Regions from separate parts of the Nonomuraea sp. NPDC050540 genome, predicted to be linked through region 1. Evidence: riboswitches for the same ligand, from Rfam matches in the RefSeq annotation. Region 1 holds a riboswitch; the other holds the start of a gene.
What was found. Region 1 has a riboswitch for glycine ahead of gcvT (glycine cleavage system aminomethyltransferase GcvT). Riboswitches for the same ligand answer to the same signal wherever they lie in the genome.

Region 1 (5,362 bases):
TGACGGTGACCTTCAGCCCGGCCACCGTCACCGCCGGCCAGAGCTCGCAGGTGACCGTCGCCACGACCTCCGGTGTCGCGGCAGGGTCCTACCCGATCACGCTCACCGGCACCGGCACCAGTGGCAGCAAGACGGCCACCTACACGCTGACCGTGGGGAGCACCGGCACCGAATGGGCGCCGTACACCTCCTACACGATCGGCCAGGTCGTCACCTACCAGGGCGCCAGCTACCGCTGCCGGCAGAGCCACACCAGCCTGCCCGGCTGGGAGCCGCCGAACGTGCTCGCACTCTGGCAGCCGCTGTGAAGAAACTCCTAGTGTCAGGGCTGGTCACCGTCGTGGTGGCCGCCCTGGCCCCCCTCGCCGGCGCCACGAGCGCTCAGGCTGTCGCGCCGCCCAACATCCCGGTCGCGAACGTGACAGCCCACCTCAGCCAGCTCCAGTCGATCGCCTCGGCCAACGGCGGTAACCGGGCCTCGGGACGGCCCGGGTACAACGCCTCGGTCAACTACATCAAGGGCAAGCTGGACGCGGCCGGATACACCACCCGGATCCAGACCTTCAGCGGCGGCAGCAACCTCATCGCCGACTGGCCGGGCGGCCCGACCAACCAGACCATCATGCTCGGCGCCCACCTGGACAGCGTCGCCGCCGGTCCGGGGATCAACGACAACGGCTCGGGCTCCTCGGCCCTGCTGGAGATCGCCCTGACCCTGGCCAGCCAGCGGCCGACGGTGACCAAGCACGTCCGGTTCGGCTGGTGGGGTGCCGAGGAGCAGGGACTGATCGGCTCCCGGTACTACGTGCAGAACGGGGGTGCGGCGGGCGTCGAGGCGTACCTCAACTTCGACATGACCGGCTCGCCCAACCCCGGCTACTTCGTCTATGACGACGACGTGGCCCTGCAGCGGCTGTTCAACGACTACTACACCTCGATCGGCGTGCAGACCGAGCCGGAGCGCATCGGCGACGGACGCAGCGACCACGCCTCGTTCAAGAACGCCGGCGTACGCGTCGGCGGCGTCTTCACCGGGGCGAGCGAACGCAAGACGGCCGCCCAGGCCGCCAAGTGGGGCGGTCAGGCCAACCAGTCGTTCGACCGCTGCTACCACTCGGCCTGCGACACCTATCCGTCCAACATCAACACGACCGCGCTCGACCGTAACGCCGACGCGGCCGCACACGCGCTGTGGACCCTGGCCGTCGGCCAGTCACAGCAAAACGACTACTCCATGGCGGTGAGCCCGGCCTCGGCAACCCTCCAGCCCGGCCAGTCGGCGACGACGACGCTCACCACGACGGTCACCTCCGGCCAGACGCAGTTGGTCAGCCTCTCCGCCGGCGGCGTCCCGGCCGGGGTGACCGTCTCCTTCAACCCGCAGACGATCTCGGCGGGCCAGTCCTCGACGGTCACGGTCGCGGCGTCAGCGGCGGCGGCGAACGGTAGCTACCAGATCGCCCTCAACGGTGACGGCGCCGACAGCGACCGTTCGACCGCCTTCAACCTGACGATCGGGCAGGTCCAGAACGACTACTCGTTCTCGGTCAGCCCGGCGTCCGCCTCTGTCCAGCCCGGCGGCAGCGCGAGCGCCACCGTCAACACCCAGGTCACCTCCGGCCAGGCCCAGCAGATCGCGCTGACGGCCTCCGGAGCGCCCCAGGGCGTGACGGTGAGCTTCAGCCCGGCCACCATCTCGGCTGGCCAGACCTCCGCGGTGTCGATCGCGACGACGTCCTCGGTCGCCGCCGGCACCTATCCGATCACGCTCAACGGCGACGGCACCAGCACGGACCGCTCGGCCACGTTCACCCTGACCGTGGGCAGCACCGGCAACGAATGGGCGCCGTACACCTCCTACACGGCCGGCACGACCGTGAGCTACCAGGGCACCAACTACCGGTGCCTGCAGAGCCACACGAGCCTGCCCGGCTGGGAGCCGCCCGGCACACCCGCGCTCTGGCAGCGCCTCTAGAGGAGCATGTACGGCCGGCGTCCCGCCAGGCGCCGGTCGTACAGACGTGGCCGGGAACCGCTGGGGTGTGCCAGGTTCCCGGCCACACCCCGTGGCCGGCCGTTCATCCGGGGGGACGGCCGGCCGCGCTATGCGTTGCATCACACGCCCCGCAAAGTCCCGAAATATCCCGTTAAACACGGGGCAAGCAACACGCAGGGCCCCTGAACCTCTCGGCAAACACTGATCACCTCGCACACCAAGCTCGGCCCGATCCGGACATATCCCCCATAGGCTCGCCACCGTTGTCCGGATCCGATCCCCCTCAGGAGGGAGCCCGAGCTTTTGTCCAGCGACCTGGTGATCATCGCCGCGCTCGTCGCCGTCTCGATCGTGCTGGCCCGATTTCTCAGCACGAGGTGGAGGCTGCCACCCCTGCCGTTCCTGGTCCTGCTCGGCATGCTCGTGGGAATCCTGCCCTGGGTGCCGGTCGTGTCGATGGACCCGTACGTCGTGCTGACCGTCCTCATCCCGCCCCTGCTCTACCACCACGCCACCACGCGCAGCGCGCCCCGCGAGTCACGTGACGCCTGGCGGCCGATCATGCTCCTCGGCGTCGGGCTCACCCTCGCCACCGCCGGCGCCGTCACCCTCGTGGCCCATCTTCTGCTCCCCGGCCTGCCGTGGGGCGCCGCGCTGACCGTCGGCGCCGCCTTCGCGCCCACCCAGGCACTCGTCCTCGACCGGCTCGGCGCGCCGGAGCGCGTGCTCACCGTGCTGCGAGGCGAGAGCCTGATCAACGAGGGCGTCGCGGTCGTGCTGCTCGCCATCGGGCTTGAGCAGCTCAAACGCCCCGAGACCGTCTCCGTGGCCGCGCTGCAACTGGCCGCGGCGATCGCCGGCGGCGCGCTCGCGGGCCTCGCGCTCGGCTGGGTCGTCGTGCAGTTGCGCCGCCGGCTGGCCGACTCGGGGACGCTGATCGTGCTCTCGCTGGCCACGCCGTTCGTCGCCGAGATCAGCGCGAGCAAGCTCGGGCTGTCCGGCCCGCTCGCCGTCACCGCCGCCGGCTTCTACGTCGGGGCGCGCGGCCGCCTCTTCCACACCCCCGCGCGGGCCACCGAGCGGATCACCTGGCAGGTGCTGACGTTCCTGCTCGGCGGGACGCTCGCGGTCCTGCTCGGCCTCCAACTGCGCGATCTGGGCGGCTCACACTCCGGGCTGCCGATCACGACGGTCCTGCTGGTCACCGCGGCACTGCTGGGCGCGACTTCGCTGGTACGGCTGGCGTTCGCGCTGGCCGTCGACCGGCGCAGCGTCCGGGCCCTCACGCTGGGCGGCACCCGCGGGGCCTCGACGCTGGCCATCGCGCTGGCCATGCCCGCGCTGCCCGCCCAGGACGCGTTGATCTTCGCCGCCGCCTCGGTGGTGCTGGTCAGCGGGTTCGCCCTGCTCACGTGCCGCGCCGCCGTACCGGAGAGTGGGGGTGTCGCGGCGCCCGAGGAGGAGGCGCGGGCGCGGCAGGCGGCGGCCGCGGCGGCGATGCGCAGGCTCGACCAGATCTCCCACCGTCTCGACACCGGCACGCTGTGGGCGCAGCGGCAGTTGCTCGCGGTCGAGGCGAACGCCGGCGCCCCCCACGAGCTGCGCGACGAGCTCGCCAGGGCGCAGCGCGAGACGCTCGGCCAGATGTACACCGAAGGCCGCATCGGCGCCACAACCCTGCACAAGCTCACGGAAGAGATCGATTGGCGCGATCCACACGCGACAACACCCCCGTGACGGCACTAGGCTGGTTGGAGACACCGGTGAACCCGTGCGGGAGAGCGTTCTGACAATCCGGTCAGAGCCCCTGAAGGAGCAAGCCCTCCCCGCGAACCTCTCAAGGCAAAGGACCGCTCGGGCGAGGTGCCTCTGGAAAGCAGGCCTCCGGGCCTCGCCGAAGGTGAAAGTCCGGCAAAACCCGGGCGAAGCTCTCAGGCATCGATGACAGAGGGGGAGGATGCTGGCATCCGACCCTGCCCTGAGGTGCGAAGACCAATGTCCCGACCGACACCGCTGCGAGACGTTCACGAGAGTCTCGGCGCGACGCTGACCGACTTCGCCGGCTGGCTGATGCCGCTGCGCTACGGCAGCGAGTCCGCCGAGCACAACGCCGTGCGCACCGCCGCCGGACTGTTCGACCTCTCGCACATGGGCGAGATCTTCCTGACCGGTCCCCAGGCGGGCGAGGCACTCGACTACGCGCTCGTCGGCCACCTCTCGGCGCTGGCGCCCGGACGGGCCCGCTACACGATGATCGTCGGGGAGGACGGCGGGGTCCTGGACGACCTGATCGTCTACCGGCTCGCCGACGAACAGTTCATGGTCGTGGCCAACGCCTCCAACTACCTCCTCGTGGCCCGCGAGCTGACCGCGCGCGCCGCCGAGTTCGACGCCGTCGTGGACGACCAGTCCGAGCAGTGGGCGCTCGTCGCCGTGCAGGGTCCGCGCGCCCAGGAGATCCTCTCCTCGCTCACCGACGCCGACCTGCCGGGACTCAAGTACTACGCCGGCCTGCCCGGCGTCGTCGCCGGCGCCCAGGCGCTCATCGCCCGCACCGGCTACACCGGCGAGGACGGCTTCGAGCTGTTCATCGCCAACGAGGACGCGGTGCCGTTGTGGCAGGCGCTGGTCAAGGCGGGCGAGCCGTACGGGCTGATTCCGGCGGGACTGTCCTCGCGCGACACGCTGCGCCTCGAAGCCGGCATGCCGCTCTACGGCAACGAGCTGTCCACCGCGCTCACCCCGTTCGACGCGGGCCTGGGCCGAGTGGTGAAATTCGACAAGCCCGGCGACTTCGTCGGCAGGGCGGCGCTGGAGGCGGTCAAGGACGACCCGCCGCGGCGGCGCCTCGTCGGACTGGTCGCGCACGGGCGCCGGGTCCCCCGCCACGGGTACCCGGTGACCAAGGACGGCGCCGTGGTCGGCGAGGTCACCAGCGGGGCCCCTTCCCAGACCCTGGGTAAGCCCATCGCGATGGCCTACGTGGACACTGGTGTCACCGAAGGCGTGGCCGTGGACATCCGGGGCAGCCAGGAGGGCATGGACCTCGTCGCATTGCCCTTCTACAAGCGCAGCGCCCGTTCGTGAATACAAGCGCAGTAACCAGCAGGAGGACGTAAGTGAGCAGCATCCCTGACGAGCTGAGCTACACCAAGGAGCACGAATGGGTGGCCGGTCTCGACGACGGCCGGACCGTGACCGTCGGCATCACGGCCTTCGCGGCCGAGGCCCTGGGTGACGTCGTCTTCGTGCAGCTTCCCGAGGCGGGCTCGAACGTCGAGGCCGGCGACTCCATCGGCGAGGTCGAGTCGACCAAGTCGGTGAGCGAGATCTACGCTCCGGTCGGCGGCGAGGTCACCGAGGTGA
Region 2 (5,362 bases), on a different contig from region 1:
CCGGCGGCACCGCGACACTGGTCCTGCCGACGCTGCTCGGCCGTGTCGGCGTCGAGGTGCTGACCGTCAACGCCCGCCTGGACGAGGCCTCGCCCACCGAGACCCTCGCCGAGCGCCGCCGCGACCTGCAGCGCCTGGCGGAGCTGGTCAGCTCCTCGCGGGCCGCCTTCGGCGTGCGCTTCGACCCCATGGGCGAGCGCATCGCCCTGGTCGACGAGATGGGCCAGCTCATCGGCGAGGAACGCGCCCTGCTCGTCGTGCTCGACCTCGTCGCCGCCGAGCGCCGCCGCGGGCGCGTCGCCCTGCCCGTCACCACCACCCGCGTCGCCGAGCAGGTCTGCCGCTTCCACGGCGTGCAGGTCGAGTGGACCTCCACCGGCACCGACGCGCTCACCTCCGCCGCCGCGGCCGACGACCTGGTCTTCGCCGGGGACGGCCGAGGCGGCTTCATCGTGCCGGAGTTCAGCCCCGCCGTGGACGGCCTGGCCGCCTTCATGCGCCTGCTCGGCCTGGTCGCCCGCACGCGCCTGTCGCTCAGCCAGATCGACGCCCGCATCCCCGAGGCGAGCCTGCTCAAGCGCAGCGTCCCCACCCCGTGGGCGGCCAAGGGCGCGGTGATGCGCTCGGTCATCGAGGCCGCGGAAGCGGCGGGCGAGGGCTTCCGCGTCGACACCACCGACGGTGTACGGCTGGCCGCCGGCGACGGCAGCTGGGCGCTCATCCTCCCGGCCGCCACCGAGCCCGTCACGGACGTCTGGGCCGAGGCCGCCGACGCCGACTCGGCACAGGCGCTCCTGGAACGCTGGGCCCGCATCGTGGAACAGGCCTCGGGAACGTGAGCCGGCCAGGCCACCAGAACGTGGCGTACCGGATCATCGAACGGGATTCCCGGGGGTGACACGCCGGATCTTCGAGTGGATCATTGGACGGGCATCTGGGAGGATGACCTGCCGGATCGCCCGGCAGGCAACAGGAACGTGACAGAAAGGCAGCGCGGCGGCATGGACCTTGAGGCAGACTCGGCGGTAACTTTGTCACCGTCCAAACCTGTCGTCAGGCGTCCGTCTTGACCTTCGTCGCTGATCAGCGTAAGTTGCGGCATTCGCAAACTTGAAGAGCGAAGCGAGGCGCGCCCCGAGCACCGTTGCCGCGACTTCGCGGTAGGAGGCCGAGCCGATCGATGCCGAGCGTCTACTGCACGCAGTGCGGGCACGCCAACCCCGAGGATGCCCGTTTCTGCTCCCGCTGTGGGTCACCGCTGACCAGACCCGAGGTCGCCGGGGACACCACTTCGACCATCTCGGTCGCGGGAATCGAGGCGTACGAGGCGGAGACCGGTGAGTTCATGCTCGCCGAGCGGGCCCTGGTGGAGCAGCTGCCTCCGGGCACCGCGCTGCTCACGGTCACCAGAGGTCCCAACGCCGGCAGCCGCTTCCGGCTCGACAAGGACCTCACCACGACCGGGCGCCACCCCGAGAGCGACATCTTCCTCGACGACATCACGGTCTCGCGCCGGCACGTGGAGTTCTACCGCCACCACGGCGGCCAGTTCTCCGTGCGCGACGTGGGCAGCCTCAACGGCACCTACGTCAACCGCGAGCGCATCGAGGAGGTGCCGCTGCACTCCGGAGACGAGGTGCAGATCGGCAAGTTCCGGCTGGTCTTCCTGATGCGGACCGCCGTCGCGGGATGACCTCTCAGGCGGCCCGCTCGCACATGAGCATCGGGGAGGTGCTCGGCCTGCTGCACGCCGAGTTCCCCGACGTGACGATCTCCAAGATCCGTTTTCTGGAGGGGGAGGGGCTCATCGAGCCCGAGCGCAGCCCGTCCGGCTATCGCAAGTTCACGCATCTGCACGTGGAGCAGCTGCGTTTCATCCTGCGCGAGCAGCGTGATCACTATCTCCCGCTGCGCGTGATCAAGGACAAGATGGCCGAGTCGTTCGGGCGGCCGCACGCCGTACAGGAGACCCCGGAGGTGCGGCTCAGCCGCGCCGAGCTCCTGGAGGCGGCGGGGCTGAGCGAGGAGACGCTCACCGAGCTGGAGGACTACGGCCTGCTGGCCCCCGTCGCGCGCCGCTACGACGAGGACGCGCTCCAGGTGGCGCGCAGCGTCGGCGCCCTGGCCAGGTTCGGCCTGCACGCCCGGCACCTGCGGGCGGTCAAGGCCGCGGCCGAGCGTGAGGCGGGGCTGGTGGAGCAGACCGTCGCGCCCATACTCAAACGCCGCAGACCCGGCGCGATCGGGGAGGCCGACGAGGTGGGCAGGGAGCTGTCCGCACACCTGCTCGATCTGCACGCGGCCCTGCTGCGCGCGGGCGTGCGGAGTGTCCTGGGCCGATGAAGAGGCCACCGGCGCGCCCTCAGGTGTCCGCCGGGTGTTACGTTGAATTGCATAAGAGCGGTCAGGTGTCGGATACGGAGCAGCCCGTGTTGCAGATGGAGGTAGTGGGCGTTCGCGTTGAAATGCCCACAAATCAGCCGATCGTCTTGCTCAAGGAGGCACACGGAGAGCGGTTCCTGCCGATCTGGATTGGGATGACCGAGGCGACCGCCATCGCGCTGGCCCAGGCCGAGGAGCCGCCGCCGCGACCCCTCACGCACGACCTGTTCCGCGACGTGCTCAGCGCGCTCGGCGTCGGCCTGCGCGCGGTCAACATCGTCGCGCTGCGTGACGGCATCTTCTTCGCCGATCTGGTCTTCTCCAACGGCGTCGAAGTGAGCGCCAGGCCGTCCGACTCCATCGCGCTCGCCCTGCGCACCGGTGCCCGGATCTTCGCCAGCGAGGAGGTCGTGCAGGAAGCCGGTGTGATCATCCCTGACGACCAGGAGGACGAGGTGGAGAAGTTCAGGGAGTTCCTTGACACGATCACGCCCGAGGACTTCGGCAGGGCGGGGTAGGTATTTCAGTGCATTTACGCTTCACGACGCGCCGAGCCGGATCGTTGACTGCGCTTGGTCACGGTCCTACGGTGCAAGTGAAACCCGTGGTCGCGCGTTGCGAACCCCCAGATCAGGCCGCGGGATGAGAGAAAGCCGGAGGTCCGCGTGGCGGTCAGCAGCGGCGAGGGAAAGACGGCCGGCCAGGAAGATCCGGTGCGGCGCGAGAGCGCGCGGCAGCGTGCCGGAGAGCAGGGCCTGCTCTTCGACGACGCCCCCGCGACACTTCCGGGTGACATCGGCTACCGGGGCCCGACGGCCTGCTCGGCGGCCGGCATCACCTACAGGCAGCTGGACTACTGGGCCAGAACCGGCCTGGTCGAGCCCACGATAAGGGCCGCCCAGGGCTCCGGCTCGCAGCGCCTGTACAGCTTCCGCGACATCCTGGTGCTCAAGGTCGTCAAGCGGCTGCTGGACACCGGAGTCTCGCTCCAGCAGATCCGCACCGCCGTCCAGCATCTGCGTGATCGAGGCGTGGCCGACCTCGCGCAGATCACGCTCATGAGCGACGGCGTCAGCGTCTACGAGTGCACCTCGGCCGACGAGGTCATCGACCTGTTGCAGGGCGGTCAGGGCGTGTTCGGGATCGCGCTGGGCAAAGTCTGGCGGGAAGTCGAGGGGTCGCTCGCGGAGCTGCCGGGGGAACGAGCCGCGGCCGGTGACGACCCGGCCGACCACCCCGCGGACGAGCTGGCGCAGCGGCGGCGCGCGCGCAAGATCGGATAGCCGAGCGTGCCGGAACGCCTGACGCGGCCCGGCGTAGTAATCTAGGACCCGAAGGCTGACGACCCCGTGCGGGAGAGTCCCCGACCCTGAGTCGGGGCGCCGAAGGAGCAACCCTCCCCGGAATCTCTCAGGCAACCGGTACCGCTCGGGTGAGGCAACTCTGGAAAGCAGGCACGCCAGCCAGGCGCGCCTCACCGACGGTGCAAGCCCCGCCCGCGGGGTGAAGCTCTCAGGTCCCATGACAGAGGGGGAGACCCGGCCACCGCGCCCCGGCGCCGGTCTCCATCGCCTCGGGAGGGCACCCTCATGACCGACCTGACAGCACCTCCGTTCTCCACCCGCCACATCGGGCCCTCGGCCGACGAGCAGCAGCGGATGCTGGAGGCCGTCGGCTTCGAGTCGGTCTCCGACCTGGTGGCGGTGGCGGTACCCGAGGCCATCAGGGCCAAGGACCAGCTGAAGCTGCCCCCGGCGGCCGGCGAGAGCGAGGTCATCGCCGAGCTGCGCGAGCTGGCCGGCCGCAACCGCGTGCTCACCTCGATGATCGGCCTGGGCTACCACGACACGATCACGCCCGCGGTGATCCGCCGCAACCTGCTGGAGAACCCCGGCTGGTACACCGCGTACACGCCCTACCAGCCCGAGATCTCGCAGGGCCGCCTCGAGGCGCTGCTCAACTTCCAGACGGTCGTCTCCGACCTCACCGGCCTCGACGTGGCCGGCGCCTCCCTCCTGGACGAGGGCACGGCCGCCGCCGAGGCGATGACCCTGGCCCGCCGGGCCGGCAAGTCCAAGAGCCACGTCTTCGTCGTCGACGCCGACGCCCTCCCGCAGACCAAGGCCGTGCTGGCCACCCGCGCCGAGCCGCTGGGCATCGAGCTCGTCTCCTCCGACCTCGACGGCGAGCTGCCCGAGTGTTTCGGCGTGCTGGTGCAGTACCCGGGCGCCTCCGGCCGTGTGCGCGACTTCCGCGCGCTGGCCGAGCGCGCGCACGGCGCCGGCGCCCTCGTGGTCGCCGCCGCCGACCTGCTCGCCCTCACGCTCATCGCCGCGCCCGGCGCGCTCGGCGCCGACATCGCGATCGGCTCCTCCCAGCGCTTCGGCGTGCCCTTCGGGTTCGGCGGGCCGCACGCCGCGTACATGTCCGTGCGCGAGGGGTTGCAGCGGCAGATGCCCGGCCGCCTGGTCGGAGTCTCCGTGGACGCCGACGGCGCGCCCGCCTACCGCCTGGCCCTGCAGACCCGCGAGCAGCACATCCGCCGTGAGAAGGCCACCTCCAACATCTGCACCGCCCAGGTGCTGCTGGCCGTCATCGCCGGCATGTACGCGGTCTACCACGGGCCCGAGGGCCTGCGGCGGATCGCCCGCCGTACCCACGCGCACGCCGTGACGCTCGCCGAGGTGCTGCGCGCGGGCCGCGTGGAGGTCGTGCACGGCGAGTTCTTCGACACCGTGACCGCCCGCGTGCCCGGCAGGGCCGCCCGGGTCGTCGCCGAGGCCGCCGCCCGCGGCGTCAACCTCTGGCAGGTCGACGCCGACCACGTCTCGGTCTCCTGCGACGAGAAGACCGAGCTCGCCCACCTGGAGCAGGTCGCCGCCGCCTTCGGCGTCTCCGCCGGGCTCAGCGACCTGGCCGGTGACGACGCGCTGCCCGCCTCGCTCGCCCGCGAGGACGACTACCTGTCCCACCCGGTCTT

Region 2: linked by a shared signal. The riboswitch ahead of gcvP (aminomethyl-transferring glycine dehydrogenase) and the one ahead of gcvT (glycine cleavage system aminomethyltransferase GcvT) in region 1 are both predicted to bind glycine.

Annotation. Positions count from the first base shown of each region.
Region 1 covers NZ_JBITHA010000013.1:75,087-80,448, reverse strand. Annotated here, with positions in the region: gene ACIBI5_RS36100 (M4 family metallopeptidase) at 1-308, shown strand, start outside; gene ACIBI5_RS36095 (M28 family peptidase) at 305-1,975, shown strand; gene ACIBI5_RS36090 (cation:proton antiporter) at 2,300-3,733, shown strand; glycine riboswitch at 3,761-3,859, shown strand; gene gcvT (glycine cleavage system aminomethyltransferase GcvT) at 3,992-5,083, shown strand; gene gcvH (glycine cleavage system protein GcvH) at 5,116-5,362, shown strand, end outside.
Region 2 covers NZ_JBITHA010000017.1:221,545-226,906, forward strand. Annotated here, with positions in the region: gene ACIBI5_RS42420 (sugar phosphate nucleotidyltransferase) at 1-839, shown strand, start outside; gene ACIBI5_RS42425 (FHA domain-containing protein) at 1,181-1,693, shown strand; gene ACIBI5_RS42430 (MerR family transcriptional regulator) at 1,690-2,343, shown strand; gene ACIBI5_RS42435 (bifunctional nuclease family protein) at 2,430-2,900, shown strand; gene ACIBI5_RS42440 (MerR family transcriptional regulator) at 3,048-3,665, shown strand; glycine riboswitch at 3,725-3,819, shown strand; gene gcvP (aminomethyl-transferring glycine dehydrogenase) at 3,972-5,362, shown strand, end outside.